2 linked regions of the Pseudoduganella albidiflava genome follow. The protein of the gene in region 1 interacts with the protein of each later gene in a pairwise test. Links are inferred from orthologs where the notes say so. Each region holds a gene or a part of one and is shown in the gene's direction. Other genes may lie near its edges. The genes, in order: EYF70_RS30725 and glmS.

What was found.
Region 2: the proteins of EYF70_RS30725 (region 1) and glmS interact in binary tests that used the Escherichia coli proteins (3 or more experiments, as listed by UniProt). The link is inferred for Pseudoduganella albidiflava from one-to-one orthologs.

The regions. Positions count from the first base shown.
Region 1 is NZ_CP036401.1:7,372,996-7,388,888, reverse strand. Bases 6,363-9,222 are described here. They hold EYF70_RS30725 (phosphatase PAP2 family protein), read left to right. Parts: upstream 6,363-7,113; coding sequence 7,114-8,331; downstream 8,332-9,222. Other genes in these bases: EYF70_RS30715 (bifunctional alpha/beta hydrolase/class I SAM-dependent methyltransferase), read right to left, coding at 8,875-9,222; EYF70_RS30720 (CDP-alcohol phosphatidyltransferase family protein), read left to right, coding at 8,307-8,924; EYF70_RS30730 (patatin-like phospholipase family protein), read right to left, coding at 6,363-7,095. Outside these bases: EYF70_RS30760 (aminopeptidase), read right to left, coding at 1-202; EYF70_RS30755 (molybdopterin-containing oxidoreductase family protein), read right to left, coding at 212-2,287; EYF70_RS30750 (M20 aminoacylase family protein), read left to right, coding at 2,475-3,668; EYF70_RS30745 (NAD(P)-dependent oxidoreductase), read right to left, coding at 3,678-4,529; EYF70_RS30740 (acyloxyacyl hydrolase), read left to right, coding at 4,738-5,286; EYF70_RS30735 (SDR family NAD(P)-dependent oxidoreductase), read right to left, coding at 5,324-6,055; more of EYF70_RS30730, read right to left, coding at 6,052-6,362; more of EYF70_RS30715, read right to left, coding at 9,223-10,680; EYF70_RS30710 (phosphatidate cytidylyltransferase), read right to left, coding at 10,677-11,576.
Region 2 is NZ_CP036401.1:6,924,067-6,940,094, forward strand. The notes cover bases 3,052-6,046. They hold glmS (glutamine--fructose-6-phosphate transaminase (isomerizing)), read left to right. Parts: upstream 3,052-3,631; coding sequence 3,632-5,461; downstream 5,462-6,046. Other genes in these bases: EYF70_RS28795 (Lrp/AsnC family transcriptional regulator), read right to left, coding at 3,052-3,438; EYF70_RS28805 (eCIS core domain-containing protein), read left to right, coding at 5,998-6,046. Also shown: EYF70_RS28780 (DUF6279 family lipoprotein), read right to left, coding at 1-173; bifunctional UDP-N-acetylglucosamine diphosphorylase/glucosamine-1-phosphate N-acetyltransferase GlmU, read left to right, coding at 214-1,590; EYF70_RS28790 (acyl carrier protein phosphodiesterase), read right to left, coding at 1,708-2,304; more of EYF70_RS28795, read right to left, coding at 2,974-3,051; more of EYF70_RS28805, read left to right, coding at 6,047-7,551; EYF70_RS28810 (DUF885 domain-containing protein), read right to left, coding at 7,709-9,526; EYF70_RS28815 (DUF4148 domain-containing protein), read left to right, coding at 9,919-10,281; EYF70_RS28820 (PhoX family protein), read right to left, coding at 10,439-12,694; EYF70_RS28825 (hypothetical protein), read right to left, coding at 12,820-13,386; EYF70_RS28830 (sensor histidine kinase), read right to left, coding at 13,409-14,785; EYF70_RS28835 (response regulator transcription factor), read right to left, coding at 14,766-15,440; EYF70_RS28840 (MipA/OmpV family protein), read right to left, coding at 15,447-16,028. UniProt on the Escherichia coli protein: Catalyzes the first step in hexosamine metabolism, converting fructose-6P into glucosamine-6P using glutamine as a nitrogen source.

The DNA.
Region 1 (15,893 bases):
CCAGCCGTGCACGCAGTTTCGGTTCGGTGTTGGGATCGCCCAGCCAGTCATCGATGGGGCGCGAATCGGACCAGAGCGAATACTGGCCTTGCGCCGCCTGGAAGTAATACTTGACCTGGGCGCAACCGGCCAGCAAGGCGGCGCACGAAAGCCCTGCCACGAGGTACCTGGCACGTATGTTTAAACGGGCAATCTTGCGCATGCTTCCTACTCATGAGACACGTTCGACTTGAACCAGTGTATCGTAAAAAGTCGGCGCGCGGCCCATGTCGGTCAGGCGCTGGCTGGTCACCTCATTGGCATTCTTGCCATCGCGCGCAAGCTTTTTCCACCAGATTGACAGGCCCACCACGAGCCCCTTGCGGGCCTTTTCCGTGACCCGGGCCTTGCATACGAACGAGCCACGATCGTTGAAGATGCGCACCATATCGCCGTGGTTGATGGCACGTGTTATCGCATCGTCAGGATGGATGTCGAGCTGCGGCTCGCCTTCCGTCGCACGCAGGCTTTGCACATTGACAAAGGTGGAGTTCAGGAAGTTGCGTGCCGGCGGAGATATCATCGCCAGCGGGTATTTTGCTGCAAGATCGGGGGTAGATGCCGCCGATTCATAGTTTTCGATGTAGGTCGGCAGGGGCTCCAGGCCATCCGCCTGCATCGCTGCCGAAAAGAATTCGCATTTGCCCGAAGGTGTGGGGAATTTGCCATAGGCAAATGGCGCATCCGGCATGGCCAGCTTTTGCCAGCCCTTCTTCTTCAACGCATCCCAGTCGAAATGAATGGCTCTTGCATCATCCTTGCGGAAGGCATTGGATGCCAGTTCATCATCCGTCTCCGCGAAGCACGGATTGGTAAAGCCCATGCGGGCAGCCAGCAGCCGGAAGATTTCCGTGTTCGGTTTTGCTTCGCCCAGCGGCGCGATGGCCGGATTGTTGGCCATCATGTACAGGTGGCCGTAAGCCAGGTGCGCATCGGCGTGCTCCAGCTGCGTGGTGGCCGGCAGCACGATGTCGGCGTAGTCGACGGTATCGGTCTGGAACTGTTCCAGCACCACCGTGAACAGGTCTTCGCGCGCGAATCCCGCCTGCACTTTCGACGAGTCCGGCGCCACCGCCACCGGGTTCGAGTTGTAGACGATGACGGCGTCCACGCGCGGGCCGAACGCCGGCGACGCGGGGCGCAGCAGGTCGTCCCCGATGGTCGTCATGTTGATCGTGCGGGGCAGCTTCTTCAGCAGGTCCGGGCGCTGCAGCGCGGGCTTGTTGGTGGGGAACGATCCGGACGTCGACAGCTGGATGCCGCCCGCGGCGTGCCGCCACGCGCCCACCAGGGCTGGCAGGCAGGCGATGTTCCGTACCGCCATGCCACCGCCGCGCACGCGCTGCACGCCATAGTTGACGCGGATCGCCACGGGCTCGCCGGCCTTTGCAGTCTGGCCGTACAGGCGCGCCAGCTCCAGCACCTGTTCTTCCGGAATGCCGCAGGTGGCGGCCGTGCGCGCCGGCGTCCACTCGGCGGCGCGCTCCTTCAGTTGCTCGTAGCCCAGCGTGTACTGCGTGATGTAGTCGTCGTCGACCAGGTTTTCGGCGACCAGCACGTGCATCATGCCCAGCGCCAGCGCGGCATCCGTGCCCGGCATCGGCGCGATGTGCAGGTGGCACTTCTCGGCCGTCAGCGAGCGGTAGGGATCGATCGCCACCAGCTTCGCGCCGCGCCGCTTGGCTTCCTGCGCGCGCATCCAGAAGTGCAGGTTCGAGGCGATCGGGTTGCCGCCCCAGATCAGGATCAGCCTGGCATCCTGGAAGTGTTCGAGATCGGTGCCGATCGAACCGCCGATCGTGTACTTGTAGCCGGTGGCCCCGGCCATCGCGCAGATCGTGCGGTCCAGCAGCGAGGCACCCAGCTGGTGGAAGAAGCGCGACGACATGGATTCGCCCTGCAGCAGGCCCATCGTGCCGCAGTAGCTGTACGGCAGGATGGCTTCCGGCGCGCTGTCCGCCAGCGGCTTCAGGCGCGCGGCGATCTCGTCGAGCGCGGTATCCCAGCTGATGCGCTCGAACTTGCCCTCGCCCTTTTTGCCGACACGGCGCAGCGGGTACAGCAGGCGGTCCGGCGAGTAGGTGCGCTCGGCATAGCGGGACACCTTGGTGCACAGCACGCCGGCCGTGGTCGGGTGATCGGGATCGCCCTTGATCTCGGTGGCGACGCCGTTTTCGACGGTGACGAGGATGGCGCAGGTATCGGGGCAGTCGTGCGGGCAGGCTGCGCGCACTTGGGTGGCGGTCATGGCGGCGATGAAACGGAGAGGAACAATCCGCTATCGTAAACCATCCGGGCGCTCTTGCGGGCCCGCCGCGCGGGTGGCCGCGAAGCCGTTACAAAGGCTACAATGTTCCTTCGCTCATTGGCATGTTACCGGCGTGTTTGGCGTACGCGCCCCTATCCGGGGCGGCAGAGAATAACTGGAGAGCCAGATGAAACTTGTAGAACCGATCATTGCATTTCAGTCCGAGCTGCAGGACATCCGCCGCGACCTGCATGCCCATCCCGAACTCTCCTACGAGGAAGTGCGCACCGCCGACGTGGTGGCCGCGAAACTGGGCGAATGGGGCATTCCCGTGGTGCGGGGCCTTGGCGTGACGGGCCTGGTGGGCATCATCAAGAACGGCACCTCCGACCGCGCGATCGGCCTGCGCGCCGACATGGATGCGTTGCCGATGCAGGAAGTGAACACCTTCCCGCACGCCTCGCGCCACCCCGGCAAGATGCACGCCTGCGGCCATGACGGCCACACGGCGATGCTGCTGGGCGCGGCCTACCACCTGGCGCGGCAGCGCGATTTCGACGGCACGGTGTATCTCGTGTTCCAGCCGGCCGAGGAAGGCGGCGCCGGCGCCCGCAAGATGATCGAGGATGGCCTGTTCGAACGCTTCCCGATGGAAGCCATCTACGGCATGCACAACTGGCCCGGCTATGCGGCCGGCACGATGAATGTGTGCACGGGGCCGATGATGGCGTCGTCGAACGAATTCCACGTGACGGTGCGCGGCAAGGGCGCGCACGCGGCCCAGCCGCACAAGGGCATCGACCCGGTGATGATCGCCGTGCAGATCGCCCAGGCATGGCAGACCATCATCACGCGCAACAAGAGTCCGCTGGATACGGCCGTGCTGTCGATCACGCAGATCCATGCCGGCAGCGCCACCAACGTGATTCCCGACACGGCGCAGCTGGTGGGCACCGTGCGCACCTTCACCACGCCGGTGCTGGACCTGGTCGAGCAACGCATGCGCACGCTGGCCGAGGGCATTGCCGGCGCATTCGAGGCGGAAGTGGATTTCGCGTTCAAGCGCAACTATCCGCCGCTGGTGAACCACGAGAAGGAAACCGCCTTCGCCGTCGAGGTGATGAAGGCCGTGGTGGGCGAACAGAACGTGGATGCCGATGCCGAGCCGACGATGGGTGCCGAGGACTTCGCCTTCTTCCTGCAGGAAAAGCCCGGCTGCTACATTTTCATCGGCAACGGCGACGGCGATCACCGCACCGGCGGCCACGGCCTGGGGCCATGCGTGCTGCACAACGGCAGCTACGACTTCAACGACAACCTGCTGCCAGTTGGTGCCAGCTTCTGGGTGCGGCTGGTGGAAACGGCGTTACCGCTGCGCTAGTAACCGGGCTCAGGCCGGCAACTGGTCCGGCGCGTCGCCCACGCGCTGGCCCGGATTCAGGCGCTCCAGCGCCAGCAGCGCGGCCGCATGGTCCGCTTGCGGATACTCGTCCCCGATCGATTCGTAGCGCTCCGTCACCAGGCTGGTGACCGGCAGCGCGATGCCGGCCGCCGCCGCCGCGGCCAGGATGTTGTGCTGGTCTTTCAGTTGCGTGGCGACCTGGCCGCCCGGCAGGAAATTACGGTCCAGCATGCGCTGGCCATGCACTTCCAGGATGCGGCTTTCGGCGAAGCCGCCCCGGATTGCCGCGCGCACGGCGGCGGGATCGGCGCCCGCCGCCTGGGCCAGCAATAACGCTTCCGCGACGATATTGATCGTGCCGCCCACTATCAGCTGGTTGCACAGCTTCGAGACCTGGCCCGCGCCGGCCGGGCCGACCCGGGTGACACGGCCCATCGCTTCGAAGACCGGACGGGCGTATTCGATGTCCGCCTCGGCGCCGCCGGCCATGATCGCCAGCGTTCCCGCCTGGGCTCCGCCGACGCCGCCTGATACGGGCGCATCGACGAAGCGGCAGCCGGCCGCCACCAGGCGGGCATGGAATTGCTGCGCTTCGGACTGGCGGGTGGAACTCATGTCGATCCACAGCGTGCCCTGGCGCAGTGCGGCCAATGCGTCATCGATGACGGTACCGACCACCGGGCCGGCTTCCAGCATGGAAATGACGATATCCGCGTCGCGCACGGCATCGGCCAGGTGCGGCACGGCCATGGCGCCCTCCGGTGCGAGGCGTTCTGCCTTGCTGAAGGTACGATTCCACGCGCTGACGGGTAAGCCGGCGTGCAGCAACCGGCGGACCATCGGCTCTCCCATCAAGCCGATACCAAGAAAAGTTATTTTCGTAAAGAATGCCACTTTATTATCGCTCCATGTCGTTGCGTATTTATCTAGCAAGATGGCGTCGATTCTACCCTTTAGGTGCCCTTCAGCTTAAATCCGCCGAGCCCGCTACAATATTTGGATTGCCGTATCGCTACGGATACAGCATGTCACTTGAGAGAACAGGCACATGAAAAAAACAATCGCGGCCGTGGCCGCACTGATGGCGGCCCATGCCGCCTTCGCGGCCGATGGCCAACTGATCGACGGCGTGTATGGCGAAGCCGCCACCGCTTCGAAAATCCGCATGGCACGCGTGGGCGTGACCAAGGACTGGAACCCGAACTGGAGCTGGTTCGACTCCGGCAACACGCACCTGACCGGCTACTGGGATGCCAGCGCCGGTTACTGGCAAGGCCGCCAGTACAAGAACGTCCCGGGCGACAAGCAGCACATCGTCGATATCGGCTTCACGCCGGTATTCCGCTTCGAGAACAAGAACAAGCTGGGCTTCTATGCCGAAATCGGCATCGGCGCGCACTTGATGTCCGAAACCTATAACAACAACGATGACCGCCTGTCGACGGCATTCCAGTTCGGCGACCACATCGGCATCGGCTATGTGTTCAACAAGAACTGGGAAGTTGCGGTGAAGATGCAGCACTTCTCGAACGGCAGCATCAAGAAGCCGAACAGCGGCGTCGATTACGGCGTGGTGAAGCTGGCTTACCGGTTCTGATCCGGAACCGCCCGGAAGAAGCCCGCCTCGGCGGGCTTTATTTTTGGCGCAGGCGTTGCAGGAACCCTGGCAGCAGGTTGAACAGCCTGACCTGCAGGTGCAGCTGCCACGGGAAGACGCAGCATGCCTCGCGCCGCGCGATGGCCGCCACGATGCGCCGCACGGCTTGCGCTTCGGTTTGCAGGAACGGCTTGCGGCGAGCGTCGCCGCCGTTCAGTTCGCGCAGGCGGGCGGTGTCGACATAACCGGGCACGATGACGGTGACGGCGATGCCGAACGGTTCCAGCGCCTTGCGGAAGGTATCGCAGATCGCGATCGCGGCGCGCTTGCTGGCGCTGTACAGCGAGGCACCCGGATAGTCCTGCAACAGGCCGGCGATGGAGGCAACGGCGGCCAGGTGCCCATGGCCTTGACGCCGCATGTGCCGGGCGGCGATGTCGAACGCATCGTACAGGCCGCCGACGTTGGTGGCGAGCACCGGCAGCGTGGCTTCCGGATCGGCGGCGATGCCTGCCGCGTCGGTGTACTGGCCGGCGGTAACGACCAGCAGGTCGACCGGGTTGAAAGCGCCGATGGCGCGTTCGAGCGCCGCGCGGTCGGTGATGTCCACGGCCTCGATCCGCACTTGCGGATGACCTGCAAGCGGGTGCCCGTCCAGGCGCGAGGTATCGCGTCCGCACAGGGCCAGCGTGGCGCCCTGCCCGGCATAGTGTTCGGCCAGCGCCAGGCCGATGCCGCGCGTGCCGCCGATGATCATGATCCTTTTCATGGCAGCTGCCGCCCCGTGTAGGCCGCGTGCCCTTTCCGGTAGCCGTACTGCCACTGGGCTTCGACCTGGGCGCGGTAATCGTCGTAGCTGGCGGGCGCGATCAGGCGGAAGCGGTTCTCCCGCCAGCGGACCCGCTTCTTCAAGCCGTGGCCGCGCAGCGCTTGCGCCATGTCCTGCGTATCGATCCACACGTCCGCGGCCTGCCCGTGCACCGCGCGCAGCCGCGCATCGCCATCGATGCCCAGCACCGCCCGCCATGCCGGCGCCACCAGCCAGGGATCCGGCCGGCCCTTGCGTTCCATCGCCACGCTGGCGGCCAGGCGCCGCGCCAGCTCGATCGGGAACAGGTCGATCACGCCGCCGGTGTAGTGGCTGGCCCCATGCTGGTGGCAGCGGAAGTAAAACATGTCCGACAGCGAGGTGCGGACCGCGTCCTCCAGCGGCATCGCGCTGTCCACTTGCAGGACGGGTGCGATGGCGCCGTCGCTCCAGCGCGGGTCGGCCGCGGCGGCGGGAGTGCCGCTGGCCAAGGCGGCCACGCGGGCATCGCCGAACACGGTTTCCGCGAACAGCGCGCGGCCGCCGCGCGGCTGGCCCACCTCTTCACGGTTGAACAGCAGCTTGCCGCCGACGATCGCCACCGCGGGCGCCGCCTGCCCGGATGCGGGGGGCAAGGGCAAGCCGGCAGGCAGCTCGAACAGGTAGTCGTCGAACAGGTCGGGGATGAGCGGCACGGAAGACCGGCGCATCCAGCGCCGCGCCGCGCCGGCCAGCATCGGCAACGGTGCCGCGCGCGCGGTCGATTGCAGGCTAGCGAGGAATGCGTGCACTTGCCGCGACGCCAGCCATTCCTTGCGCGCCGCCGCATCGGGCAGGCGCGCGATGGTGGCCGCCGCCACGGCGCCTCCGCACGTTGCCAGCAGCAGGTCCGGCGCATGGCCGGTGTCCTCGGCTGCCGCGTGGATGCCGAGGTAATAGCCGAAGCGGAAACCGCCACCGGCCAGGACCAGGCAACGCGCGTATTGATGCGTTTTCTCCATGCCCTGCATAATGCCCAAATGCGATTACCACGACAAGGCAAGGCGCCATCGGCGCGGGCACGCGCCGTCCACCTGCTGGGCAACTGGCTGGTGTTCGGCCTGTGCTACCCGCTCAGCCATACGATTGCCGCGCGCCTGCCGGCGCAGCACAGCGTGGCGCTGCCGCTCGATGCCGCCGTGCCGTTCTGGCCGTGGATGATCGTTCCCTATGCCAGTTCCTCGCTGTTTTTCGTGCTGGTCTTCCTGCTCGTGCGCAGCGCGGAGGAACTGCGCGTGGCGAGCCGGCGCATGCTGCTGGCAACGGTGACGGCGGCACTGGTGTTCGCTGTCTATCCGGCCCGCTTTACTTCGGCACGCCCTGCCCTCGACAACCCGTTCCTGGCCGCGGCCTACGGGTTTCTCGATATCGTGGACCAGCCCTACAACCAGCTGCCTTCGCTGCACGTGGCTTACTGCCTGCTGTTCTGGCTGGCGTTGCGGCCGCTGGCGGGGGGCTGGCGGCGCCTCGCGCTGGCGGCGTGGCTGATGCTGGTGGCCGCGAGCACGCTGTTCACCTGGCAGCACCATGCGGCCGACGTGCTGGGGGGACTGGCGCTGGGCGCGGCCGTGGCCTGGCTCGTGCGCCCCGGCGCGACCCGTCGTTCGACGGTCGCCTTTTACTACACGATCGCGGCCGGCATCACGCTGCATGCCGGCTGGTTCGTGCTGGGCAGCTGGCTCGCCCTGTATGCCGCCGCTTGCCTGCTGCTGGTGGCGCTGGCATACGCCCGGCGCGACGCGCGCTTTCTCCGCAAGGACGGTGGGCGCCATGCGCTGGCCGCTTGGCTGCTGTACTGGCCTTACCTGGCCGGGTATCTGCTCACATGGGCGCTGGTTCGCTACCGCGAGCGCGGCCGCGCCGCGTTCATCGAGCTGGCGCCAGGCCTGTTCGTCGGGCGGCGCCTGTCCGCCGCGGAAGCGCGGCGCCTGCCGGAAGGTTGCAGCGTGATCGACCTGTCGCCGGAGCTGCCGGAAGCCGCGGCCTTGCGCGGCGCGTGCTATCACCATGCGCCGCTGCTCGACCTGCATGCGCCGCGCCCGTCGCAGGTGCGCGCCGTGCTGGCATTGCTGGCCGAGCAGCACCGGCCCGGCCGCGCAGTGTTCCTTCACTGCGCAATGGGTTACAGTCGCAGCCGTTTCATCGCCCGTCTCTATGCAAGGAAAAACCACCGATGGCTTTCTCGATCTACCAGTTGAAACCGCGCTTCCAGCAATTGCTGCGGCCATTGCTGTCGTCGCTCGCCCGCATCGGCGTGACGCCGAACCAGGTAACGCTGGCGGCGATGTTCCTCTCCTGCGCCTATGGCGCGGCGCTTGCCGCCGCCCCGGATAGCGCGGCCCTGTGGTATGGCTTGCCGGCCTTCCTGCTGTTCCGGATGGCGCTGAACGCCATCGATGGCATGCTCGCCACCGCGACCGGCAACAAGACCAGCCTGGGCGCGGTGCTCAACGAGATGGGTGACCAGGTGTCCGACGCCGCCCTGTATCTGCCGTTCGCGCTGGCGGCCGGGATATCGGCCCCGCTGGTGGTCGGGGTGGTGGTGGCGGCGCTGCTTGCCGAATTTGCCGGCGTGCTGGCGCAGGGCATCGGCGTGGCGCGCCGTTTCGACGGGCCGATGGGCAAGAGCGACCGCGCCTTTGCCCTGGGCGTGATCGCGCTGCTGATCGGCTCAGGCGTGACGCCCGCCTGGAGCAATGGCCTGCTGTGCGTGGTCCTGCTGCTGTGTGTGCTGACGATCGTCAACCGGCTGCGCCAGGCGCTGCGGCTTTGCGTGCCACCGACACGGTGAAGATGCCCTCCACGCCGATCAGCGTGGCGATCTTCTCGCCACCGGCCACGCGCACCAGGGCATCCATTTCCGCCTGGGGGCGGGGTCGCATGCGCCACGCTTCGCCACGGTGGTTCGTCAGCGTGCCGGCGATCATTTCCAGCTGCGGGTGCCACGGCTGCGCGGTATAGATCAGGTGCCCTCCCGGACGCAGGCTGGCGAAGACGCCTTCCAGCGAGCGCAGCACCATGGCATTGTCGCTGAACAGTTCATACAGGCCGGATACCACGGCAATGTCGTAAGTGCCCTCTTCGCCCGCATAGCTGGCGCTGTCGAACGCATCGCGCCGGCGGCAATCCACTTTCGCCTGCAGCTGCAGGCTCGCGGCCAGCGCGCGTGCGCGGTCGACGTTGTGCTGCGCATAGTCGCACAGCGTGACTTCGATAGGGCGGTCCTGGAATCGCTTGACGGTTTCCAGCACATAGCGCGCGGAACCGGACGCGATGTCGAGGATACGCAGCGGAGGTTGGGCGGGGTTCACGGCCGGGTGGGCGGCGATGCGCTGTGCCAGCAGGTGCTGCAGCTGCACCTTGCGCACGCGGATACCGCGCCAGCCCACCGCGTCGAGATAGCCACGGTCCATCACCGCGCCGAACATCAACTTCCCGCCAGCCTGGTTGCGATACACATAGTCCAGCGACTCGCCGGAATCGAAGCCGTGCGTGAGCCCCACGCGCATGCCGTCGCTCAGTGGTCCGAGCGCCTTGAGCATTCGGCGCTGCAGGGCATACGACGCACGGGTGAGCGGATTGCCGTATTCATTGCGTTGCAGTGCCGCGTAGGCCCGGGCGCTGGCGCTCGCGCTGTCCGCCTGGAGGTAGTGCGTGGGCGGCAGCGGCTCGCGTGCGTAGCATGCGGCGATGAACTCGCGGCATGCGGCCAGGGCCGCCGACATGTCGCGCTCATAGAGCACGGCGTGATAGCAGTCGCGCAGCTGGACATAGCGTTTCAGCGGCGAGGACAGCCGCTCGAAGAATGCCTTTTGCGGCCCCTCATGGACAACGTAATCCTTATCCGCCGCCAGCATCAGGACGGGAGTGTCGATCGCGGCCGCGTCTTTCACGATGCGCTCCGCGGTATCGGCGAGCTCCAGCAGGATCTGGGCGGAGATGCTCTTGGCGATCAGGGGATCGGCCGCGTAGGCATCGGCTTCCTGCTTCGAATGGGTGAGCATCCCCGGGCGGATATAGCTGGTGACGAACAGGTCGGGCTTGAAGCGGCGCGCGAACCGGAGCGCCGGCTTGGCCAGCGGCACGTACAGCTTGATCTTGAACGCGGCGGCGGCCATGACCAGCCCGCGGATGCGCGGCGCATAGTCATGCAGCCACGTGGCCGCCACTACCGCACCGACGCTGTTCGCGACGACCAGCATGTCTTCGCGCGCGATGCCGTAGCGCTGCGCAATGTGGGCGACGAAAGCATCGAGGTCATCGACCAGCGTGGCGAATCCGGGCGCCGCACCCCGTTCTCCCGGCGAATGGCCATGGCCACGCGCGTCGTAGGCGAAAGCCCAGTCATCCCCATAACCGAACTGTTCGACCAGGGGCGCGATCCGGCCCGAATGCTCGTGGCCCCGGTGCAGGAACACGAGGGCGCGCTGCGGGCCGTCGTTGCGCGGCGCTTTCGGTTGCCACGCGCGGTAAAACAGCCGGGTGCCATCGCTGGCATCGAAGCCGGCTTCGGAAGTGGTCCACGCTGCCGGATGTTCGCTTTTCATGAGGTTGTGCCTTCCATGGTAATGACCAGAATGTACAGCAGTGGCGCGGTGACGACGAGGCTGTCGATCCGGTCGAGAATGCCGCCGTGCCCGGGGATCAGTTGTGAAAAATCCTTGATGCCGAGATAGCGCTTCGCGGCGGAGAACATCAGGTCGCCGGCGAAGCCCCCAACGGACAGGAGCAAGGCGTACGCGGCCATCCTGGCGGGTGAGCCAAGCTGGAGGTAGCTGCCCAGGACCAGGGTCAGCAATTGCGAAACGGCCACGCCGCCGGCAAGGCCCTGCCATGTCTTGTTCGGGCTGATAGTGGGCGCGATCCTGTGGCTGCCGAACAGTTTGCCGCCGATGAACTGGCCGATATCGTTGAGGGCGGTAACGATGAACAGGTAAAAGAGCCATGCCAGGCTGGCAGCGGGGCCGGCCGGGATGTCGATGAACCGCACGATCGACCACGCTGCCGCGATCGTCAGCCACAATAAAAGATAGACGAGTGACGGTTTGACTGCCCGGGCGCGAAAGAACAGGAATTGCGCAACGATGAGCGTCGGCAGGGCGACCGGCAGCACCGCGGGCACGAGCAGGTGAAGGGTGGTCGCCGCGCCGACTGCGAGCGCGGCATTGCGGCGGAAATGCGACGACGGGTCATCGGCATACGGCGCCAGTTCACGCACCGCCAGCAGGCAGATCAGTCCTGCCAGCAACCACGGGCCAAGCGGGTACAGCAGCAATGCGATCGTGACGACCGGGAAGATGCGCCACCATGCGTTGACCTGGTTGCGCAAGCTGCCGGTGGGAGCGGCCAGCCGCTGCACCAGCAGCGAAGTAATGCCGAGCAAGCCATACAGGGCGGTCATGGCGATGCCGATTTGTGAACCGGACGAAAGGAACGGGAGCATGGCGACGCTTATGGGATGACAACCCTTCATTATAGTAAGCGTACGCGTGAGACCGGTTGTCGGCAATCAGGAGCGAGGCCGGGCACTGCCCGGCGGAGGAATCAGCGGCGTACCCCGGACTTCGAAGAGCATTAAAACCGGTGACAGTGAACTGAACCCTAAAAGTTGGACACCAACTTTTGGGGTTTTTCATGGCGAAATACAGTGTGCAGTTCAAGCAAGAGGTGGTCGATCGATATCGGGCCGGCCCGTTAGGATGCGTTCGTCTGGGCAACGAGATGGGCGTGGATCCTAGCCTGGTCTATTTGTGGGTCAGGCTATACGACGCTCATGGCGTGGGGGGCCTGGAGAAGAAGCAACATAGGCACAGCGCTGAGGGCAAGCTGTCGATATTGCAGCACATGTGGAAACATGAGTTGTCATGTTTCGAGACGGCCGTGATTTTCAACGTGCGCCACACCGGCAGCATCGGCCAGTGGGAGCGCTGCTATCATAGCGGCGGTATAGATGCGCTCAGTCCCCGACCGCGCCAGAGACCGAAGAAAATGCCCACATCCCAGCCGCCCGCGCCGCAAACGCCTCTCGATGAAGAGGCCAAGACCCTTGAAGAGCTTCTCAAAGAAGTGAACTACTTGCGGATGGAGAACGCCTACCTAAAAAAGCTGGATGCCTTGGTTCAGGAAGAGAAGCAGCAGCGTGCGATAGCGCGCAAAAAGCGAAAGTAATCACTGAACTGAGGCAGCGTTTCCCTTTGGATGGCTTGCTGGAAGTAGCAGGCCTGGCGCGCAGCACTTACTACTATCAGCAGCAAGTGGCCAAGCTAGGCGATCGTGACGAGGCCTTAAAAAATCGTGTTCAGGGCGTCTTCGACGGCAACCACGGGCGCTATGGCTATCGCCGTGTGGCCGCTGAGATCCGCAAGGACGGGCATAAGGTTAACCACAAACGTGTACAGCGTTTGATGAGCGAGCTCGGCTTGAAATCGCTGGTGCGGCCGAAGAAGTATCGTTCTTACAAAGGCGAAGTGGGCGAAGCTGCAGATAACCTCTTGGACCGCGATTTTGAAGCTGCGGCCATGCACGAGAAGTGGGTAACTGATGTCACGGAGTTCAATGTCGCTGGCAAAAAACTGTATCTCTCGCCGGTGATGGATCTGTGCAACGGCGAGATCATCGCCTTCGAGACGAACACCCGGCCAGTGCTGAGCTTGGTTACCAACATGGTTAAAAAAGCCCTGCGAAAGCTCGGCAAAGACGACAAGCCAATCCTTCACTCAGACCAGGGATGGCACTATCGGAAGCCCGCTTACCGGAAGGCGCTGGAGGATAAAAATGTCGTGCAGAGCATGTCTCGCAAAGGAAATTGCCTCGATAACGCTGCCATGGAGAGCTTCTTCGCCGTACTCAAGACTGAGTACTTCCATCTGCAGAAATTTGCCAGTATCGAGGAGCTGAAGAAAGGCCTGGTGAAGTACATCCGCTACTACAATCACAAGCGCATCAAGCTTAGGTTGAACGGGCTGAGTCCTGTGCAGTACAGAACTCAGCTCCAAGTAGCATAGCTAACAAACCGTCCAACTTCCTGGGGTCACTTCACAGGCTCCGATTTTCTTCGAAAGCTTCCTGGAAACCGGTGACAGGCTCCGATTATGTTCGAAAGGTTCTCGAAATCGGAACCTGTCACCGGTTTCATTGCAGGTTTCGCGACGAAATCGGAGCCTGTCCCCGGTTTCGTTGGTACTTCCGCGGCGAAATCGGAGCCTGTCCCCGGCTTTCGGCAACGAGAAATATGTTCCGGAAAAGCAAAAAACCCCCGCCAGATCACTGGACGGGGGTTTTTCTATATAACAGCCTGACGATAACCTACTTTCACACTGGTTGCAGCACTATCATCGGCGCAAAGTCGTTTCACGGTCCTGTTCGGGATGGGAAGGGGTGGGACCGACTTGCTATGGTCATCAGGCATGACTTGTACGCAGTGCCGTCCCCTGTGGGGCAACGTCACTGCTCAATCCGGAAGAAGTAAAGCGAGGGTAACTCTCATCAAAGAGTAAATGCGAGGAATCATCATTGATTCATAACCGTCAAGGTTATAGGGACAAGCCGTACGGGCAATTAGTATCAGTTAGCTTAATGCATTACTGCACTTCCACACCTGACCTATCAACGTCCTGGTCTCGAACGACCCTTCAAGGAGCTCAAGGCTCCGGGAAATCTCATCTCAAGGCAAGTTTCCCGCTTAGATGCTTTCAGCGGTTATCTCTTCCGAACTTAGCTACCCGGCAATGCCACTGGCGTGACAACCGGTACACCAGAGGTTCGTCCACTCCGGTCCTCTCGTACTAGGAGCAGCCCCCTTCAAATTTCCAACGCCCACGGCAGATAGGGACCAAACTGTCTCACGACGTTTTAAACCCAGCTCACGTACCACTTTAAATGGCGAACAGCCATACCCTTGGGACCGGCTACAGCCCCAGGATGTGATGAGCCGACATCGAGGTGCCAAACTCCCCCGTCGATATGAACTCTTGGGAGGAATCAGCCTGTTATCCCCAGAGTACCTTTTATCCGTTGAGCGATGGCCCTTCCATACAGAACCACCGGATCACTATGTCCTACTTTCGTACCTGCTCGACTTGTCGGTCTCGCAGTTAAGCACGCTTATGCCATTGCACTATTAGCACGATGTCCGACCGTACCTAGCGTACCTTCGAACTCCTCCGTTACACTTTAGGAGGAGACCGCCCCAGTCAAACTGCCTACCATGCACTGTCCCCGATCCGGATAACGGACCAAGGTTAGAACCTCAAACAAACCAGGGTGGTATTTCAAGGTTGGCTCCACGAGAACTGGCGTCCCCGCTTCAAAGCCTCCCACCTATCCTACACAGATTGGTTCAAAGTCCAATGCAAAGCTACAGTAAAGGTTCATGGGGTCTTTCCGTCTAGCCGCGGGTAGATTGCATCATCACAAACACTTCAACTTCGCTGAGTCTCGGGAGGAGACAGTGTGGCCATCGTTACGCCATTCGTGCAGGTCGGAACTTACCCGACAAGGAATTTCGCTACCTTAGGACCGTTATAGTTACGGCCGCCGTTTACTGGGACTTCAATCAAGAGCTTGCACCCCATCATTTAATCTTCCAGCACCGGGCAGGCGTCACACCCTATACGTCCACTTTCGTGTTTGCAGAGTGCTGTGTTTTTATTAAACAGTCGCAGCCACCATTTTATTGCAACCCTGTCACCCTTCCACAGTAAAGTGGTCAAGCTACTGGGGCGTACCTTTTCCCGAAGTTACGGTACCAATTTGCCGAGTTCCTTCTCCCGAGTTCTCTCAAGCGCCTTAGAATACTCATCTCGCCCACCTGTGTCGGTTTGCGGTACGGTCTCGTATGACTGAAGCTTAGAGGCTTTTCTTGGAACCACTTCCGATTGCTTCGCGCCACATGGGCGCTCGTCCCAGTCCCTTGAATTACGTGCCCGGATTTGCCTAAGCACCTTCTATGAACCAGAAACTGACTATTCCAACAGTCAGACAACCTTCCGCGATCCGTCCCCCCATCGCATCATACGACGGTGCAGGAATATTAACCTGCTTCCCATCAGCTACGCATCTCTGCCTCGCCTTAGGGGCCGACTCACCCTGCTCCGATGAACGTTGAACAGGAAACCTTGGGCTTACGGCGTGCGGGCTTTTCACCCGCATTATCGCTACTCATGTCAGCATTCGCACTTCTGATACCTCCAGCATCCTTTACAAGACACCTTCGCAGGCTTACAGAACGCTCTCCTACCATATAGATCAAGTAATAAATTACGAGAAATATATCCGCAGCTTCGGTGACTGGCTTAGCCCCGTTACATCTTCCGCGCAGGACGACTCGATCAGTGAGCTATTACGCTTTCTTTAAATGATGGCTGCTTCTAAGCCAACATCCTGACTGTTTTAGCCTTCCCACTTCGTTTTCCACTTAGCCAATCTTTGGGACCTTAGCTGGCGGTCTGGGTTGTTTCCCTCTTGACACCGGACGTTAGCACCCGATGTCTGTCTCCCAAGCTCGCACTCATCGGTATTCGGAGTTTGCAATGGTTTGGTAAGTCGCGATGACCCCCTAGCCATAACAGTGCTCTACCCCCGATGGTGATACTTGAGGCACTACCTAAATAGTTTTCGGAGAGAACCAGCTATTTCCAAGTTTGTTTAGCCTTTCACCCCTATCCACAGCTCATCCCCTAATTTTTCAACATTAGTGGGTTCGGTCCTCCAGTGCGTGTTACCGCACCTTCAACCTGGCCATGGATAGATCACTTGGTTT
Region 2 (16,028 bases), 450 kb from region 1 along the record:
TTGATGTCCTTCTTGACCTGGTCGCTCTGTTCGTCATCGAAGTCGACATAGTTGTCCAGCCACCAGTACAGCAGCGTGTCGCCATTGTTATAGGCCAGTTTCAGTGAACTGCACGCCGCGACAAGCGCCAGCAGGGCAACCAGGAACCACGTACGGTAGGACGATGTCTGCATGTTAAACTTTTACATATTATTAACTTAACGAATTCAGCTTATGAACGTTGTCATTCTCGCTGCCGGCATGGGCAAGCGCATGCAATCGGCCCTGCCCAAGGTACTGCACCCGGTGGCAGGCAAGCCGTTGCTGGCGCACGTGATCGATACGGCGCGTGGCCTTGCCCCGGCTAAATTATGTGTGATTTACGGGCATGGGGGCGCCACGGTGCTGTCCGCTCTCGAGGAGCAGAAGGCACGCGGCGGCGTTGAAATCTCCGCGGCGCTGCAAGAACCGCAACTGGGCACCGGCCATGCGGTGATGCAGGCGCTGCCCGTGCTGGATGAAGCGGTACCCACGCTGGTGCTGTATGGCGACGTGCCGCTGACCACCACTTCTTCGCTGCAGCGCCTGGTCGATGCGGCCGGTGCCGACAAGCTGGGCATCCTCACGGTGGTGCAGGAAAATCCGTTCGGCCTGGGGCGCATCGTTCGCGAGGATAATCGCATCGTGCGCATTGTCGAAGAAAAGGATGCAACGGAAGAAGAGCGCGCCATCAAGGAAATCAATTCCGGCATCATGTGCATCCCCACCGGCCACTTGAAAAAATGGCTGGCGTCGCTGGAAAACAAGAACGCGCAAGGCGAGTACTACCTGACGGACATCGTGGCGCGCGCCGTCGCCGATGGCGTCGAGGTCGTGTCCGCGCATCCGTCCGCGGAATGGGAAGTACTGGGCGTGAACAGCAAGGTGCAGCTGGCGGAGCTGGAACGGATCCACCAGAACAACCTGGCGCGCACGCTGCTGGAAAAAGGCGTGACCGTGCTGGACCCGGCCCGCATCGATATCCGCGGCGAACTGGTTTGCGGCCGCGATGTGACGATCGATGTCGGTTGCGTCTTCGAAGGCAAGGTCACGCTGGCCGATGGCGTGACGGTCGGCGCGCACAGCGTGATCGTCGACGCGACGATCGAAGCCGGTGCGCAGATCAAGCCGTTCTGCCACATCGAGGGCGCCACCGTCGGCCCGAAATCGCTGATCGGGCCCTATGCGCGGCTGCGCCCCGGCACCACGCTGGGCGAGGATGTCCACGTCGGCAACTTCGTTGAAATCAAGAACAGCCAGGTGGCCGCGCACAGCAAGGCCAACCACCTGGCCTACGTGGGCGACTCGGAAGTGGGCTCGCGCGTCAACATCGGTGCCGGCGTCATCACCTGCAATTACGACGGCGCCAACAAGTTCCGCACCATCATCGAGGACAACGCCTTCATCGGCAGCGACAGCCAGCTGGTGGCCCCGGTAACGGTGGGCGCCGGCGCCACGATCGGTGCCGGTACCACGCTGACGAAGAACGCCCCGGCCGGCATGCTGACGATTTCCCGGCCGAAGCAGGTCACGATCGAAGGCTGGCAGCGTCCGGTCAAGGCCAAGAAGTAAGCAACAGGCAGGTACGGCAGCCTGGCAGTCATTGGCCAGGCACGCCGCCAAGCAAGCAGCTCCAGGCAAGCAGCTATAAGTACGCAGTTCTAGGCAAGCAGCTCCAGGCAAGCAGTTCTAGGCAAGCAGCAGTTGCGCCCTGCGCTCTTCCGCGAACCGCACCAGGTCGGGGAAGAAGCGCTCGAAACCTGCCGCGATGGCGTCGCGGTGCCGCACCAGGTCCTGCACGCCGTCGCGCAGCAATTCGCCATTGCGGCTCAGGCGGCGCGATACCCGCGCGATCGTCCCTTCCACGCCATCGAACGTGGCGTAACCCCCCAGCCAGTCTTGCCGCACCAGGTAGGGCAGCATCTCGCGCAGCCGCGGCGGCAGCATCGGCTCGTGCGCCGCCAGCGCGTCATAGAAGCGGGCGATCAGCAGCGCGCGCGGCACGTCGCACCACTGGTGCCAGTGCCGGCTCAATTCATGGTCGTAGAACACATCGAGCACGATGCCCGCATAGCGGCGCCGGCCTTCGCCGAACAATTCCTTCGACGCCAGCACGGCCGGATGGCTGTCCGTATAGCTGTCGATATGACGGTGCAGCGTGATTTCGCGCGCGATCTCGGGCGGGTACGCCGCGACATCGTTCGCCTTGACGAAGTCGCCCAGCATCGCGCCGACCATCGCCGCATCGGTATGCCGGGCCAGGTACACGTGGGCCAGGTAATTCATGCGCCATTCTAGCCCCTGCCGCCCGGCCCCGCTGTGGACAAGCGTGTGCACAAGCCCAGGTAAAACCGGTGGGCAGCCAGTGTGCAATGTCGTACGCAGGCTGGAATCGCCGGTAAACATGCTATCGATGCCCGTATGGGGATAAGGTTGTGGGCAAGCCTGAGCAAAAGGCCGGGATAAGCCGTGGATAGCCCTGTATGGCTTGTAAATCGGTGTTTTTGATGTGGCGGCAGCGCTGGATAAGTTTGTGGAAAAGCCCTGGGAAAACATGTGGGCAGGTGGCTTTCAAACGTTCCCGCAAGCTGCCTTGCCTGCTCATTTGGCACGACGAGCGTCTGTCGTGTCTCCAGGATGGAGGTGGCGGCGTGGTCTCCGGGCGTCGGGGAATAACCACCCCATTTACGCACAGCCGAAAATTCCTGGGGCCCTTGCCCGGCATACGGGTGCACGCGGCTGCAGCAATGCCGCGCCCCATGGCCTGGCAGCCAAGGACCGGTGCACACGGCTGTGGGAAACTTTGTGGAAAACCTTGTGATCAAGCCGGTATAAGGGCCTGCATAACCTTGTATAAGCTGGAGATAACCGGGGTATCAGCAGTGGAAAAGGCGGTGGACAAGCACGTGCGCAGCCTGTGGATGGCGGTGGATAACCATGGATAAAGCCGGCCGGTCAAACGGCGATGCGGGTCTCGAATTTGCTGCGGAACGTGGAGAAATACGCCTTCACGTTGCGCACATTGGCATGGCTCGTGAACAGGCGATGGGCCAGCGCGTGATAGGCTGGCATGTCGCCGACCTGCACGACCAGCACGAAATCGGGTCCGGGCGACACCCGGTAGCACTGCAGTACCGCCGCTTCCTGCGCCACCAGCAGCTCGAACTCGGCCATCCTGTCCGCCGCCTGCACGTCCAGCGTGACTTCGGCGATGGCCGTCAAGCGCGAGCCTACCTTGTCGGGCGCCACGATGGCCACCTGGCGCTCGATGATGCCGGCATCGCGCAGCGCCTTGACGCGGCGCAGGCAGGTCGGGGCGGACACATGCACGACCTGCGCCAGTTCCGCATTGGTGATGGCGGCGTCTTCCTGCAACGCATTCAGGATGCGGCGGTCCAGCTCATCCAGTGAAATCTCCATGTCTTCCTTTCTGTATCGATATGCCAGAGGCTGCGTGAGAAATATAAGAACAGAATTCGGGTTTGGACGGAATAATATTTCATGACTAGTTAATGACGAAATATTATTTCATATATCGACATAATAAGTAAGCATATTTCCATCCCAGTGGACTACCATTGTCGACATATCAACATTCACTGTAGAGGTCACCATGTGCGGCATCGTCGGCGCGGTAGCGCAACGTAATATCACCCCGATCCTGATCGAAGGCCTGAAGCGCCTGGAATACCGTGGCTACGATTCCTGTGGCGTCGCGCTGCACACGGATGGCCGCCTGCAGCGTTCGCGCAGCACGTCGCGCGTGGCGGAACTGGAAAAGCAGATGCAGGAAGTCGGCCTGCAAGGTTTCACCGGTATCGCCCACACCCGCTGGGCCACGCACGGCGCGCCGGCCTCGCACAATGCCCACCCGCACTTCTCGCCCAATTCCGATAACGCCCGCATCGCGCTGGTCCACAACGGCATCATCGAAAACCACGACGAACTGCGCGCCGAGCTGACGGCACTGGGCTACGTGTTCCAGAGCCAGACCGACACCGAAGTGATCGCCCACCTGGTCGATCACCTGTACACCGGCGACCTGTTCGAGACCGTGCAGCAGGCCGTCAAGCGCCTGCATGGCGCCTATGCGATCGCCGTGTTCTCCCGCGAAGAACCGCACCGCGTGGTGGCTGCGCGCCAAGGCTCGCCGCTGATCGTCGGCCTTGGCAAGGGCGAGAACTTCGTCGCATCGGACGCAATGGCGCTGGCCGGCACCACCGACCAGATCATCTACCTGGAAGAAGGCGACGTGGTTGACCTGCAACTGGGCCGCGCCTGGATCGTCGACGTGAACGGCAAGCAGGTGGAGCGTGAAGTGAAAACCGTGCACGCGCACACCGGCGCCGCGGAACTGGGCCCGTACCGCCACTACATGCAGAAGGAAATCTTCGAGCAGCCGCGCGTGGTGGGCGATACGCTGGAAGGCGTGACCGGCATCATGCCCGAGCTGTTCGGCGACGGCGCCCACAAGGTCTTCAAGGAAATCGACCGCGTGCTGATCCTGGCCTGCGGCACCAGCTACTACTCGGGCCTGACGGCCAAGTACTGGATCGAATCGATCGCCAAGGTGCCGGTCAGCGTGGAAATCGCCAGCGAATACCGCTACCGCGACAGCGTGCCGAATCCGTCCACGCTGGTGGTGACGATTTCCCAGTCCGGCGAAACGGCCGACACGATCGCCGCGCTGAAGCATGCCCGCTCGCTGGGCATGGAAAACACGCTGACGATCTGCAACGTGGCCACCAGCGCGATGGTGCGCGAGTGCAAGCTGGCGTACATCACCCGCGCCGGCGTCGAAGTGGGCGTGGCGTCCACCAAGGCCTTCACCACGCAGCTGTCCGCCCTGTTCCTGCTGACGCTGTCGCTGGCGCAAGTCAATGGCCGCCTCACCGACGAAGAAGAAGCCGCGCACCTGAAGGACATGCGCCACCTGCCTTCGGCGATCTCCGCCGTGCTGGCGCTGGAACCGCAGATCATTGCTTGGGCCGAGGATTTCGCCCGCAAGGAAAACGCGCTGTTCCTGGGCCGCGGCATGCACTACCCGATCGCCCTGGAAGGCGCCCTGAAGCTGAAGGAAATTTCGTACATCCATGCCGAAGCCTACCCGGCCGGTGAACTGAAGCACGGCCCGCTGGCGCTGGTGACGGAAGAGATGCCGGTGGTGACGATCGCCCCGAACGATGCGCTGATCGAGAAGCTGAAATCGAACATGCAGGAAGTGCGTGCCCGCGGCGGCCAGCTGTACGTGTTCGCCGACGTCGATTCGCGCATCACCTCTGGCGAAGGCGTGCACGTGATCCGCATGCCGGAACACTACGGCTGCCTGTCGCCGATCCTGCACGTGGTGTCGTTGCAGCTGCTGGCGTATCACACCGCGCTGGCACGGGGCACGGATGTGGACAAGCCGCGGAACCTGGCGAAATCGGTGACGGTGGAGTAAGGGCGGTTTCCGCTGTGACTAGCGCGAATACGGTTGGTCGGGGCGGAATCAGGTTGGTCGGAGCGGGCCTTGCCAGCCACCAGCCCAAGGGTGGCGGCAACAGGGATGCCCATGTACAGTGAACGCTGCGACTGGCCGCTTCCGGCTGCGGGAAGCGGCCGTTACTCCGACCAGCTTATTGTTTGCGGATCGGGACACGGCCCGAGCAACTCAGCGCCGTGTTTTTCGCCCCACACATACATGAACCCTCTGATGCGCCGGCACGTTACGCGACCTGCGCCGCCTCATTGTTGAACTGCTGAACCCAGTCCATCTGCGCTGCTGGCGGCCACCTGCCTTCTTGCCCCCTCAGCACACGGATGTAGAGGACACGCCAGCCGGGCACACGCCAACCTCGCCCGGCGCATCCGGCCTGCAGCACCCCTCCGATCCCGCCACCACCACCTCCCCCTGCCGCGCGTGCTAACATCGCCGCACCAAGGTCCGGCAATGCGGGCCACCGTCGGGCTGGTTCCTTCAATGAAGAGGAGCATGTCATGCTGGCACTGGAACAGAAAAAATCATCGGGCGGCCGTACCGGCGGTCCTCTCGTACAGCGCCACGCGGCCCCAGCACCTGTCACTCAACCTGAACGCATCCCGGCGCCACCGCATTCGTGTGCATGCGGCGGTTCGTGTCCCCGCTGCCAGGCCAGATCCAGCCTTGCCATCGGTGTCGTGGGCGCGCAACGGCCAGCCAGCGCGGCGCCCGTTCATGTATTTCGTCAACCGCGTATCGCCACGTCGCCCATGCCCGTGGCACCGCATGGCCGCCCTTCATCCGGAACGGTTGCGCCGGGCCAGGCCGACGCCGCTGCCAGCGTCGCCAGCGTGCTGCGCGCGCCGGGCCAGTCGCTGGACACTGCCACGCGGGCCCGCATGGAGGCAGGCTTTGGCCATGACTTCGGCCATGTCCGGGTGCATACGGATCGCCACGCGGCGGAATCGGCCCGGGCCGTTTCCGCCCACGCCTACACGGTTGGCCGGAATATCGTCTTCAACGCAGGCCAGTTTGCGCCGGGTACCGCGCACGGCGCCCGCCTGCTGGCGCACGAATTGACGCATGTGGTTCAGCAGGCTGGCGCAGGCCCCACGCCGGGGAACATCATGCTCGGCCGCGCCGGGGACCAGGCAGAGCACGAAGCCGACCGGGTGACAGCGCAACTGATGCCTGCCCCGGGTTCAGCGGTCCTGGGTGCCGGGGCGGTCCGCGATATCGTGTCGCGGGATGCACTCCCGGTGCTGCGCCGCTGGAAAACCGACGGCGACACGGCCACGTCGGATAGCGACACCGATACCCTGGGTGGCCTGGCGAAAAAGGCCGGCGCCCATTTCAACGACTGGAAATGCATTCGGCCGGTCAGCATGCGTGCGGCGACCCTGGCCGCGCCACCGGCCAATTTCAACGCGCGATATGAGCTCTACATCAACAAAGGCGACCAGTTCGATATCTCGAACCTGACTGCGACCACGGGTTCAACGTTAAGCATCCATCTGTTCGACGCCACTGCCGAGCCTAACCATGCAAACCTTGCTGCACTGTTTTATCCGGGCAGCGTGTCGAGCACCGAGCCCGATGTGGATCTCGAACTTACTTCCAACGGCGGGGCTTCCCCAATCGCCGACATGGTAATTTTCGGGCACGCCGGGGGTGGCTCGATGTGGGGTGGCGCCGGCAATTTTGCGCCGGCGGGATTCAATCCTGAAGAACCGCCGCCAACTTACCCGCTGGCGAACGCCGGCCTGTTTCCCCGACGTTGCTGGTTCACCCGCAACGCAGCGGTCCGCTCGGTTGGCTGCGACTCGCAGGCGTGGGGAACGGATTTCGCATCCCACTATTTGCGGACAGGCGCAAACGTGACCACGACAACAAAATCGGTTCGCCCCAAATGCAGCGCGCCATTGTTTGTCAACGGAACTTGCCAGTCATTCGACGGCCTCGATTTTGCCAGCTCATCCCAGATCGGTGCACCGATGCTCGATGGGCCTTTCTGGACGGTAGCCGAGTTCCATGCTGGCAAATTCTGGACGACGATCAAAGGAGCGTTGTGATTTATAAGCGATAGTCAGCTGATACGCGGTGTGGCGAAACGATGAGTGCGCCACAAACTGAAAATGAGCCACAACGGCAGCGGGCCATAGAGCAGTAACCCGCTGCCTGCCCTGGGCGACTACGCCGTCAAAAGTCGCCCATCGCGAAAACCATCATTCACTTGGCCTCTGCTATCCAGCGCTCCACCTTACGCTCCAGCACGGCAAGAGGAAGCGAACCGTCGCCAATCACGACGGCGTGAAAGGCAGGAAGCGAGAAGCGCTTGCCGAAGGCTTCCTCGGCACGCTTGCGCAACGCCTGGATCTTCAGTGAACCCACCTTGTAGCCGAGCGCCTGCGCGGGCAACGCCATGTAGCGTTCGATGGCGCTCTTGGCAACCTGGTCCGTGTAACCGTTCACTTCCTTCAGGTAGTCGATCGCCCGTTCGCGGCTCCACCCTTTCGCGTGCAAACCCGTGTCCACCACGAGGCGTGCCGCGCGCAGCAGCTCACTGTTGAGGTGCCCGAAATACTGGTCGGGTTCTTCGTACAGGCCCATTTCGCTGCCCAGGGTTTCCGCGTACAGTGCCCAACCTTCCGCAAAGGCGTTATTGCCGCCGAAGCGGCGGAAGTCCGGCAAGGGTGTTTCCACCTGAAGGGCGACCTGGAAGTGGTGACCAGGCCTGCCCTCGTGCAGGTACAGGCTGGTCATCTTGGTGCGGTCGTATTCCTTCGCGTCATTCACGACAGACCAGAAAATGCCTGGACGTTTTCCGTCGGTGCTCGGTCCCGTGTAATGATCGGACGCTGTTGCCCGCGTCAGTTCGGGCTCCAGGCGCTGCTCCAATGGCGACTTGGGTACCAGCGTAAACAAGGCAGGCAATTTCGATGCCACGGCCACGTCGAGCTTTCGATACACCTCGAGGATTTCCTGGTCATTCTTGAACGGCCTGTATCGGGACTGGCCCGCTACCCATTTCGGTAGTTCGGCAGCTGGTCCCTGGTAACCCATCTTCGGACCCACCACAGCGAACTGCTGCTGGATGCGCGCCACCTCGGCCAGTCCCATCGCATGGATCTCGTCCGGCGTCAGCCGGGTCGTGGTGGCAAAAGCGATATTCTGCTGGTACCACTTTGCGCCATTCGGCAGGTCGGAGAGGCCGGATGTGGAACGTCCTGCCGGCAGGTATTCCTTCTCCATGAAAGCTGCCAGCCTGGCGAGTGCCGGCTGGAGCCGGTTGGTGATCTCGCTTTGGTACGCTTTCGTGATCCTGGCTTTCTCGGCCGCCGAAAAGTTATCCGGCAGGTTCTTGATGCCGGCATAGAACGGATTCTTTTCGATGTCGGTCGTGGCAAGGTCGCGGTACTGCGGCAGTGTCGAGACGATCAGCGGCTTTGGCAGGACGACACCGGCCTCGATTCCTGCGCGCATATTGGCGATGGCCTGGTCGATCCATGGCGTGAGCTGGACCAGCCGACGCAACAAATTGTCGTAGTGCTTCGGTGTCGCCAACGGAAGCGCGCCCTTCCCATCCGCCACCATGGCGAGTTCCATCGGAATCGCGCCCATCTGGTTTATCGGCATCAGGTGATCCGGAAACGACGCCATGTCCAGCACCGTCTGGATTTCGTACGCCATGATCTCGTGGCTGATCTGGTCTGCTGAGCTGAGCTGGGAGGGTGCGATGGCCTTGAGCCGCGTGGCAAATCCGCGATAGGCGGCATGGCGCCGGGCTCGCTCGGCAGGCGCGATGCTCAGTCCAAGCTCGTCATCGAAACGGTTATCTCCTGCATAGGTGGCATAGAGCGGTTCGAACCGGCCGTTGAACTGGTAATAGTCGGCGGCCAGCTTCGCCATGCGTTGCGTCGCCGTCGCGCTCTTTGCTGATTGCGCAGCCTGTGCTGCCGATGTCGGGCTGGCGCCGAGCAGTGGCGTCGCACTGCATGCCAGGAAAGCGGTTGCGGTGATCAGGCCGAGGCGTTTTATTGAAGTCATGGTGGTTTTTGGCCGTGGTAACAATGGGATGCATCGCTGGAGGATGTCCAGGTATCAATCGATGTCGACGTGACTATCGAACCATTACAAACCAACAAGTTTGCTTCGTCCATTGGTTTTCAGGAATTTGATCTACCAGCGCGCCCCTGTCGCGGTGCGGCAACAGGGGCCTGCTTTTCACCCAATGCGCCCAAGCCGGTCCATCGCGCCAGAAAACGCTATCGCATCCATAGTGATATTTAGCTAGCTATTTGATCGTGCGCGATGTAAAGTGCGTTCACTGGTCTTCCGCCAAACCCGGCAAGCGTCAAATAAGTAGTGTGCTATGTAATTGCTGGCTACTTAAAAGGCGAGGAGACGAACTTACACCAATCATTTCAAGGAGCCGTACCATGAAAACCATCGCCGCCATCGTCGCTACCATCGCCTTGTCCGCTTCCGCCGCCGTGTCGGCCCATGAAGGCGCCAGCATTACCCGTGTCGAGATCGTTGCCGAGCGCAATGCCGCCGCAGGCTACGCGACTTATGGCGAACAATACGCAGGAAACACGTTCGAGACCGTCTCCACCAAGACACGCGAACAAGTGAAAGCGGAGGTGCTGATCGCCCGGCAGCGTGGCGAACTGGTCCATGGGGAACAATATCCGGCGCAGCCGATCGACACCGGCGCGCAAGGCAAGACCCGCGCCGAGGTGCGCGCTGAACTGGTTGCCTACCGCGCCGTGAATCCTGATTCGTACAGCGTCTTCAACTGACCGGCCGGCGCCGCGGTGAGCGGCGCCTGTCCTGGCAACAATGGCCGCCGCGAACGCGGGCTTCATTTGAGCGGGCGGCGAACGAGCGCCCCGAAGCACGACATCGAACGAAAAAAAGCCGGCAAGCGCCGGCTTTTTCGTTCACGCCGTGGGGCGATCAGGTACCGATACGGCCGCCGTCGTTCTTCGTGATGACGATGGTTGCCGAACGGGGACGCTTGCCCGGGCCGTAGCCGGCGTTGCTCGGCCACTGGCTGGTGTACTTGGTCGGATCGGCGATATTGGCCAGCGACGTGCTTTCGCCCGGGTGCTGGATGTTGACGAACAGCGCCTTGCCGTCCGGGGTTTCCGTGATGCCGGTGATTTCCGACCCCACCGGGCCGACCAGGAAGCGCTTCAGCGTGTCCGGAGTCGCCTTCTTGCCCACGAAGGTATCCACAGCCAGCTTGCTGCCGTCGGCCTTGTCGTACGTCAGCGTGGTCTTGGCGCCGTCGCCCACCTGGCCCGGCAGGGCGGCCAGCATCATGCAGTTCGTCACGTCGGTGTAGGCGCCATCGTCGGTCTGGATCCAGCAGATGCCGGTGCTCTTCAGGAACGCCAGGCCGTCCGGGCTGGAGAAGTCCTGGTCGGCGGTCAGCGACGACAGGTTGATCTTCGTCGCATCCGCGCCGCTCTCGGCGCCGAACAGGTACACATCCCACTGGAAGGTGGTGGCCGCGCCGGCGCCGGTGCCTTCCTTGAAGCGGATGATGTGGCCGTTCGGATTGCCGTTCTGCGCGCTGCTGCCCTTCATGTCGGTGTAGGCGCGCGGGTTGGCCGCATCCGGTGCCAGTTGCGACGAGCCGCTCGGATTGACGTTGCGGTTCGAGTTGTTCGTCAGCGTGTAGTAGATCTCGCCGTTGGCCGGGTTGACCGAGCACCACTCCGGGCGGTCCATCCTGGTCGCGCCCACGGCATCGGCCGCCAGGCGCGCGTTGACCACCACATCGGCCAGGTCGGCGAACTGGTAGGCGGCGTACGCCTTGATCTGCGGATTGTCCATCGACAGTTCGATCCACTGGCCGGTACCGTCGGCGTTCAGCTTGGCGACATACAGCTTGCCCGAATCGAGGTACTTGTCGCCGGTGGCGATGCGGTCCGTCGGGGTGGCGTCGGCGGCGGCCCAGGCGGCGGCCGAAACGAACTTGTAGATGTATTCGTTGCGCGAATCGTCGCCCATGTAGACGGCCAGAGGCTGGCCGGCGGTGGCGATGCCGAACGCGGCGCTTTCATGCGCGAAGCGGCCCAGCGCGCTGCGCTTCTTGGCCGGCTTGGTCTTGTCGTAGGCATCGACTTCGATGATGTAGCCCTGGCCATTCATCTCGTTGCGGTAGTCGTCGCTGCCGTTGGCCGAAGCGCCCTTCTTGCTGATGTCCCAGCGCTGGTACTTGTCGTCCGTGCCGGCGGTTTCCCAGCCGTGGCGCGACGTGGCGCCCTGGTTGCGGCCATAGCGGCGCAGCGAAGCCACGCTCTTGGCGTCGCGGGCGGCATCGTCGGTGGCCGAGCGCGCGAAGTAGCCGGACCAGTTCTCTTCGCCCGACAGGTAGGTGCCCCACGGCGTGCGGCCGTTGCCGCAGTTGTTCAGGGTACCGCGCGTGCGCGTGCCATCCGGCGAGTACTTGGTGACCAGCAGCGCGCTGCCGCGTGCCGGGCCGCCGATTTCCACGTCCGTCAGCGGCGTGATGCGGCGGTTGAACGTGGAATCGGTGACCGTGGCCCAGGTGGTGCCGGTCTTCTTCACTTCGACCACGCTGATGCCGTGGACGGCGACTTCCTTGTCCACTTCGGCGGCCGGGCGCGGCAGGCTGGTGGTGCCGCCGTTCGCGTGCAGGAAGTGGGACGACAGTTTTTCGTCGGTGGTCGCCTCGTGGTTCATGGCGAGCACGCCGCGGTCCGACGCGGTGGTCGATGGCGTGCCGGTGGCGGACAGCGCGAAGAATTCCATGCCGTCGTGGTGGTCGCCGGCGCGGTTGTCGAAATCGGCGTCGGTGCCGTCGTTCTTGTAGGCCGGGGTGCTGGCGCGGAGCGGATCGCCCAGCGCGTACAGCACGGTGGCGGTATAGCCGGCCGGCACGCTGACGCTGTCCGCCAGGCTCTTCGGCACGGCGGCAAAGCCCAGCAGTTTTTCAGCCGGCGCCGGGGCAGGCGGCGTCGGGCTGGTGGTGGGCGGCATCACGGGATCGTCGTCCGAACCGCCGCAGCCGGCCAGGCCCATGCCACCGAGGACCGCGGTGGCTGCCGTGGCAAACCCGCCGCGCAGCATGTTGCGCCGGCTCAGGCGTGCGCTGAGCACGGCGTTGAAGTGATTCGACGAAGTGCTGTCGGTGTCGTCCGCCGCGATCACTGCGGGCGTCAAGTCGTTCGGCTTGTTCATTGCTGGGTCCTATGCCTGGTGGGTTGCAAAACGACAAGATTTTAATGTCGATAAATGACCCTCTCGTGACCGCTTGATGACCGAATGATGACAGCGCGGCGAACAGTTGCCGGTGGTGGTCCGATCTAGCCGGCAGCCGTGCCGGTACCTTGGCCAGGCAGCACCGATACCCGCGCAAAGCGCAGGTTTTCCAGCGTCCGGATGCGGCGTTTCAACGGCCACCAGTCGTAGAGGAAGATCTGCACGGGTCGCCACATGGCCACCCAGCCGATGATGGTCAGGCTTTCCCGTGCAATCTTCGCGGCGTGTCCGGGGAATGCACCGGAGATCAGCTCGCCAGCGGTGAGGCAGGCCGCGACGAAGACAAGGCCGATCGCCAGGCTGGCGCGGCCCTGGCTCAGCAATTGGCCCAGTTCTCCGCGCACCAGTTCGATCTTGTAGCCGTAGTGATTGTGGATGGCATCGGCCAGCAATTCGCCTGCTTCCGCGGCCGAGACAGGCTGCTCGACATGGATGACAAGTTGCAGGCGGCTGTCGAACGGCAGGGGCAACGCCCAGTTCTCGATATAGGCCTCGCAGGAGCGATCCAGGTCCCGATTGAGGAAGGGAGTGGGATCCAGTGAATTGAACAGTTGCGGCAGTTCGCGTACGCGCAATTCGAGGGTATGCGTGGGATGTTGGCCGATGTGCATGGCGGCTAGCGTAGCAGGAAAATCATGGGGCCGATCCGTCCTCATTGAATCCGACAACGAACACCGCCCCGGCCGGCAGGTTCGGCCGGTAGCGCACGTTCCACCCATGGTTGCGTGCCACTTCGGCCACGATCGCCAGGCCCAGCCCGGCCCCATCGGTCTGGCGCGCCTGGCTGCGCCAGAAGCGCTCGAACAGGAAGGCCACCTCTTGCGGCGCCACGCCCGGGCCCTGGTCGCTCACCTGCAGGCGGCCGGCGGCCACTTCCACCGTCACGATGCCGCCCGGCGGGGAATAGCGCAGCGCATTTTCCACCAGGTTCCTGAGCATGCCGAACAGCGCGCCAGGATCCGCCGCGAGCACGCAATCCGCGTCTCCGTCCAGTGCCAGCACGATCCGGGAAGATGCCGCCAGCGGCGCCAGGAAATCGCAGACCTCGCGGGCGATCTGCACCACGTCGACAGGCCGGAACGCGTAGCTGGAGCGCTCCGCCGCTTCGGTCAGCTGCAGCAGTTGCTGGACGATGCGGGCCATCAGGTCGATATCGCGCAGGTAGCGTTCATGGCCGCGATGGCCATCGAGTTCGATCTCGGCGCGCAGCACGGCCAGTGGCGTCTTCAGTTCGTGGGCGGCGTTGGCAATGAAGCGCTGCTGGCTGCGGTATCCCTCCTGCACCCGGTCGAGGGCCGCATTGAAGGCGTTCACCAGCGGCGCGATTTCTTCCGGCAGGCCCGCGGTGGGCAGGCGCCGTTCCATGCTGTCGGGAGAAATGCGCGATGCTTCGATGGAGATGGCCCGCACCGGGCGCAGGGCACGCCGCGTCAGCCAGACCAGCACCACCGACAGGGACAGCACGGCCAGGATCGTCACCAGCGCCGCGCTCTGGAATACGGCCGGCGTGATCGCCTCGATGGCCAGGTCGGCGAAGCGGTCGCTGCGCCCGGTCTGGATATAGATGCGCTGTCCTTCATGGGTGGCCGGGATGGTGGCGACCGACAGGGCCACGCCGCCTTCGTCGCTGTGGCTGAAGCGCGTGGCATCGGCGGCGGCGAACGCCATCAGCGGCCGGCCGTCCCGCTCGGAACTCACCAGCACTGCGCCGTGCGCGTCGAGCACCCGGTACTTGAGGTTGCGGTAGAAGGCGTCGTAGCCCGTCTGCATGGGTTCATGCATGCGTACCTGCAGCTTGCCGTCCGGCCCAGTGCGCAGGTTGTCGAGGATTTCTTCGCCCTGGCCCACCAGGCCATCCTTCACCATCAGCGATGAATTGTTCAGCACGATCCACTGGAACAGCAGGCCGAAGGCGATGGCGGTGCCGCCCACCGCCAGCAGGATGCCGCTGAGCAGCCGGCCGGCCAGCGAGCGCCGCATCGCCGCCAGCCTAGCGCCCGGCCAGTGCATAGCCCACGCCCCGCCGTACCACCAGGTCGAGCGGCGCGCCCAGCTTGAGCAGCTTGGTGCGCAGCCGGTACACCACCACGTCCAGCGCATTGCTGGTGGTAGCAATGCTCAATCCCCAGGCGGCCGCTTCCAGCTGCGAGCGGCGCAGGAACGTACCGCCGGCGCGCACCAGCGACAGCAGGACCTGGGCTTCCGCCTCGGACAGGCGCAGCGTCTGGCTCCCGTACTGCACGCTGGACTGCGCGGGATCGACCTGCAGGCCCTGCCAGCTGGCGACCAGGCTGACCAGGCCGGCGGGCCGGCGCAAGAGCGCACGCACGCGCGCCACCAGCTCCACCATCGAGAACGGCTTGGCCAGGTAATCATCGGCGCCGTTTTCCAGGCCATCCACCCGGTCGTGCAGCGCATCGCGCGCGGTGAGGATCAGGCACGGCAAGGTATTCCCGGCGCGGCGCTGGCTGCCGAGCCACGCCAGGCCGTCGCCATCGGGCAAGCCGCGATCGAGCACGATGGCGGAATAGGTGGACAGGCGCAGCGCCGCCGCCCCTTCCGACGCGGTGGCGGCAATGTCGGCGCTGATGCCGGCGGCGCGCAAGCCGCTGGCCACCAGGGCGGCCATGCGCTCGTTGTCTTCGATGAGGATGACGCGTTGCATATCCGGTCAGAAGCGGTACAGGTAGCCGATATTGAGCCGCGGCGAAGCGCCCTTCTCCATCAGGGGACTGTCCTTGATGGCGCCGTCGTAGCGGCGGTACTTCACGCTGCCGAACACCGTGTGATGGCGGCCCAGGTCGCGGTGCACGTCGACACCGACATCGAGGTTGAACGCGCTGCCCGGGGCATAGGCCGGGCGGCCGGTGCGCGCTTCGTGCGCCCGCACGCCAAAATAATAGTCCGCGTACTTTGCATTGAAATATTCGACGCCGGCACGCGGCGTGACCGTCCATCCGCCGACCGTGGCCGGGATGCCATATTGAATGGTCGCATACATGCCTTTGCTGGCGGAAGCGCTTTTCGCCGCACTGTAGTAGATGTTGCCTGGGCCGGCCCGCAACTGTCCGGCGACACCCACCGCGATGCCGCTCTTGCGTTCCTCCATGCCGTCGAAGATCGCGCCGTCATCCTTGTCGTAGCCGTCGAAACGGTAATCCACGCGCAGGCCGATGTAGTTGTCGCGGTCGCCCAGTACGCGATAGGTCAGCTGCGGGCCGAGCACGCGCAAGCGTTCGCCCTGGTAGAAAAA